One region of the Devosia sp. BK genome, then DNA from elsewhere that is predicted to be linked to it. Evidence: predicted binding sites of a transcription regulator. Region 1 holds the regulator's gene; the other holds the start of a gene.
The links. Region 1 encodes LexA, which represses DNA repair genes until DNA is damaged. Its sites were predicted from a motif close to TGTTCNNNNTGTGTTCNG; they were not measured.
Positions count from the first base shown of each region.

Region 2: the regulator LexA is predicted to act here: its motif matches at 1,771-1,788, upstream of parE (DNA topoisomerase IV subunit B).

Region 1 is NZ_JAIMBX010000001.1:952,270-954,673, reverse strand. It holds gene DevBK_RS04620 (hypothetical protein) at 1-480, shown strand, start outside; gene DevBK_RS04615 (HIT family protein) at 490-909, shown strand; gene lexA (transcriptional repressor LexA) at 1,053-1,766, shown strand; gene DevBK_RS04605 (nuclear transport factor 2 family protein) at 1,766-2,146, shown strand.
Region 2 is NZ_JAIMBX010000001.1:1,219,064-1,221,467, reverse strand. It holds gene parE (DNA topoisomerase IV subunit B) at 1-1,651, opposite strand, end outside; gene DevBK_RS05920 (hypothetical protein) at 1,858-2,166, shown strand.

The DNA.
Region 1 (2,404 bases):
GACGAAAAGCTCGCGCGCGCCGACGTTCTGATCCTTTCGCACGGCGCCAAAACGGACGATTGCTGGAACGCCAATTACGTCACGTTTCGCGACCTGATCGAGCGCTTCACCCTCATGGGCAAGGATAGGCTCCTCGCGCCGGAGGTCTGGGCGCTCGGCTCCGAGGTCGAATTTCACGGCGATATGGGCATGGATGAATTGCGCGATTATTCCAGTTCGAAGCGCGCCTTCGCTGCCCGCGCCCGCCACTATTATCGCTCCGACGACCTCATCTATCGCCACATTGTCCCCTCCTCCTTCACCTCCGCCATGGGCAAGGGCGCGATGTCGGCGGAAACGGCGGTCGGCATCGCTCTCTTCTTCATCACCCGCGGCTTCAAATATGTACCGGTGACCCTTACCGGCCTTGCCGTCCTCAATTTCTTCCGCTTCCGATATGCCAACAATGCCGGCGACGAAGCGCTCGCCGCTGCCGAATAATCCGAGGCTTTGATGACCTACGACCCAACCAATATCTTCGCCAAAATCCTCAAGGGCGAACTACCTTGCCACAAGGTCTACGAGGACGACACGGCCCTCGTCATGCTCGACATTTTTCCGCAGTCCAAGGGTCACACCCTCGTAATTCCCAAGGCCCCATCGCGTAACCTTCTCGATGCCGATCCCGCGGCCCTTTCGGCGGTGATGCCGCTCGTCCAACGCGTCGCCAAGGCCCTGCAGACTGTAACGAAAGCCGACGGCATCCGCCTCGCCCAGTTCAACGAGGCCCCGGCTGGCCAGACCGTCTTTCATCTCCATTTCCATCTGATCCCTGCCTACGAGGGCACCGCCCTCGGCGCCCATGCCAGCGGCCGTGCTGACGACGCCGAACTCGCCCAACTGGCGAAAGACCTCGCCGCCGTGCTCTAGTCTTGCCGCTGACGCGACGTCTTCCGGCGAAAGCGAGAATCTCTACTGCGCCTCTATTTGGCAAAGATGGGAGACTCTTGCGGAACATAGACGGAACACATATAGTCGTTCCGTATCCGTTCCGATTCTAGGGCTCACCGGCGATGCTGACGCGCAAACAACACGAATTGCTGATGTTCATCCACGAACGGATGAAGGAAAGCGGCATTCCCCCATCCTTCGACGAAATGAAGGATGCGCTGGATTTAGCGTCGAAGTCAGGCATCCATCGGTTGATCACTGCGCTCGAAGAGCGTGGCTTCATCCGCCGCCTGCCCAACCGGGCGAGAGCCCTCGAGGTCGTCAAGCTGCCGGATTCCATGAACCCATCCCTCGGCGGGCGCAAAGCCAAGTTTGAACCGTCGGTTATCGAAGGCAGCCTCGGAAAAGTTAGCGCGCCCCAGCCACGCGGTATCGCCGCCGAGGATTATGCCCGACCGATCTCCATTCCCGTCATGGGGCGCATCGCTGCCGGTACGCCCATCGAGGCGATCCAGACTCATTCCCACACCATTCAGGTCCCGCCTGAAATGCTTGGCGCGGGCGAACACTATGCGTTGGAAGTCCGCGGCGACTCCATGATCGACGCCGGCATTTTCGATGGCGACACGGTCGTTATCAAAAAACAGGATCAGGCCAGCACTGGAGAAATCATCGTCGCCTTGGTCGATGACGAAGAGGCCACCCTCAAACGCCTCCGGCGCAAGGGCAACACTATCGCACTCGAAGCTGCCAACCCGGCCTACGAGACCCGCATCTTCCCGCCGGATCGCGTGAAAGTTCAAGGCCGCCTCGTCGGCCTCCTCCGCAAATACTAATGCCCGGCGCCGCCACACCCAAAACGGTGATGGCGGCTTATGCCGACCTGATCAACCATCACGACTTTTCATTGCTGGTCCCGCTGATCGATTCCGATGCAGTCTTCTGGTTCAGTTCAGGCAGTTTCACCGGCATCGATGCCATTCGCAGTGCCTTCGAACGAACATGGCAGCGTCTTGAGAACGAGACGTACTGGCTTGAAGACCTCACCTGGATCGCGGACGGCGACACGGCAGCGAGCTGCACCTATCGGTTCTGTTGGCGCGCTGTGGTCGATGGCAAAGACGCCGAAGGATCAGGACGAGGCACCACGGTGCTCGCCAAGCGCGGTGATGCTTGGCGCATCATCCACGAACATCTAAGCTCTTATCCGGATTGAGCGTGACATTCTTTAGTCTCGATCGCGTTTCTACGCCGAGTGCGATTAGCCTGCAGCAGCGGATTTCATATCTCAGCGGTGAAAAGGGCTGTCACTTAGGCAAACTCGATGCGTCCCTCCTCCTACTAATGGCTTCGATCCGGCCGCAGGCAAAATTGCGCCAGTGGCGCAACTTCAGGAGAGAGGGCCATGAGGGCTATGCCCGAATGGCAAGCTAGGTGGGGTAAACCCCAAAACCCCAAAATACTTATCCATCTT
Region 2 (2,404 bases), 270 kb from region 1:
AGGTAATGAGCAGCGAAGCAATGTGAGCGCCATCGACGTCGGCGTCGGTCATGATGATGATCTTGTCGTAACGCAGATCATCCTCGGTGTAGCGATCGCGCGTACCGCAGCCGAGCGCCTGGATCAGGTCCGAGATCAACTGGCTCGCGGCCATCTTTTCCCGGCTCGCGCCAGCCACGTTGAGAATCTTGCCGCGAAGCGGCAACACAGCCTGATTGGCGCGGCTACGTGCTTGCTTGGCCGAGCCACCAGCCGAGTCGCCTTCGACGATGAACAGTTCCGCGCCTTGCGCCGCGTTCTGCGTACAGTCGGCAAGCTTGCCAGGAAGCCGAAGCTTGCGCGTCGCACTCGCCCGGTCGATCTCTTTTTCCTTGCGCCGACGCAGACGCTCCTCGGCGCGCTCGATAGCCCAATCAAGCAGCTTGCCGGCCTGCTGCGGTGACGAACCAAGCCAGTGGTCGAACGCATCGCGCAGCGCATTTTCGACAATACGCGTCGCTTCCTGAGAGGCCAGCTTATCCTTGGTCTGCCCAACGAATTCGGGCTCGCGCACGAAGACCGAGAGCATCGCATTGCAATGCCCGAGCACGTCTTCCGCCGTGAGCGCCGCCGCCGCCTTGTTCTTGGTCAGCTCGGCATAGTTCTTGAGCCCACGCAGCAGGACGAGCCGCAGCCCGGCCTCGTGCGTGCCCCCATCAGGCGTCGGCACCGTGTTGCAATAGGACGAGGTGCTGCCATCCTCGATTGTCCAGGCAATGGCCCATTCCACCGAACCATGGCTGCCAGGGCGACCGGTCTTGCCGGCGAAAATGTCGTCGACGATGCGCGTTTCGCCCTCGATCCGCGCGGTCATGAAATCCTTCAGGCCGTCGGGATAGTGGAACACCGCCTTGGCCGGAACTTCATCGCTCGCTAGGCTCTCGTCACAACTCCAGCGCAGTTCGACGCCACCAAAAAGATAGGCCTTGGCCCGGGTCATCCGGAAAATTCGACCCGGCGAGAAATGCGCCGCAGCTCCAAAGATCTCGGGATCGGGATGGAAACGCGTTACCGTACCGCGACGGTTTTGTACCCGGCCGACATTGACGACGTCTTCGACGACCTTGCCGCGCGAAAAGATGATGCGATGAAGCTGCTGGTCACGGGCCACCTCGACAATCATGTCGTCCGAGAGCGCATTGACGACCGAAACGCCAACGCCGTGCAACCCGCCCGAAGTCTCATAGGCCTTCGAGTCGAACTTGCCGCCGGCGTGCAAAATCGTGTGCACGATCTCCAGCGTCGAGCGCCCCGGAAATTTCGGATGCTTTTCGACCGGAATGCCGCGGCCATTGTCGCCGACGGTCAGATACCCGTCGGCGCCCAGATGCACTTCGATCCGCGTCGCGTGGCCCGCAATGGCCTCGTCCATCGAGTTGTCAATCACCTCGGCAAAGAGGTGGTGATAAGCATTGGCGTCGGTGCCGCCGATATACATGCCAGGACGGCGCCGCACCGGCTCCAACCCTTCGAGCACCTCGATATCGGACGCGCCATAACTGTCCCCACCCACAGGCGACGCCTTGGGCGTGCTCGCTTTGCTCGGAGCAGGGGTCGGGACGGTGTTCTCAGGGGCTGCGGAACCGCCAAAGAGATCGATAGGCTCTGACATACACATTCCATCGCTGAGCCCGAATCGGGCGTCGAAAATCTATCTTAACCCAAGGATTCGTGCGGGTCTGGCGCGCGCGTTTAATTCCACAGCCAAGGGCGTTCAGTGTATACGTCAACATGAACGAAAAATGAACACGGAACTTCTCTCGGGTTCATCATCGTTCTGGCATAATGCGATCCCGCACGAGATGAGGAGTGACTGCCATGGCCAAGCGCTTGATACTTTCTGCAGCTCTCATGGGCGTATTGCTTGCTGCCCCCGTCTCGGCGCAGAGCTTTGGCTTCGGGATTCATTTCGGCGATCAGGCCGAGGATTTCAAGCCGCGGATGGCCATGTGCTATACGGACCGCCAGATCCGCGAAGCCATCGCCGCCCGTGGATATTCGAGGATCTACCTCAACGTCCCCGACAGCGGCGTTGTTCAGGTCAAAGCAAGCCGCGATGGCGTAACCTATCTGATCAAGTTCGATTATTGCCGCGATCGGATCAAGGATATCCAGCAACTTCGCTGATTGTTCGCCACGTGAGAAAGCCCGGACTTCCTGGCTTTCTCCTGTGATGCGTTCAAATTCGGGCCAAGTTTAGTGTCTGAGTTTACCCCTCGTTTGCATCTTGAAAGCACTTTCTTAAGCGCGCCCTGCTAACTCTGGGCGCATGCGGTTTTTTGTATGGAGTTGCCGTATGCGAACCCGAAATGGGACCAGTACTGCGTATCCAGCGCCCCATTTCGGTTCTTCTGCTGGCGTTTTG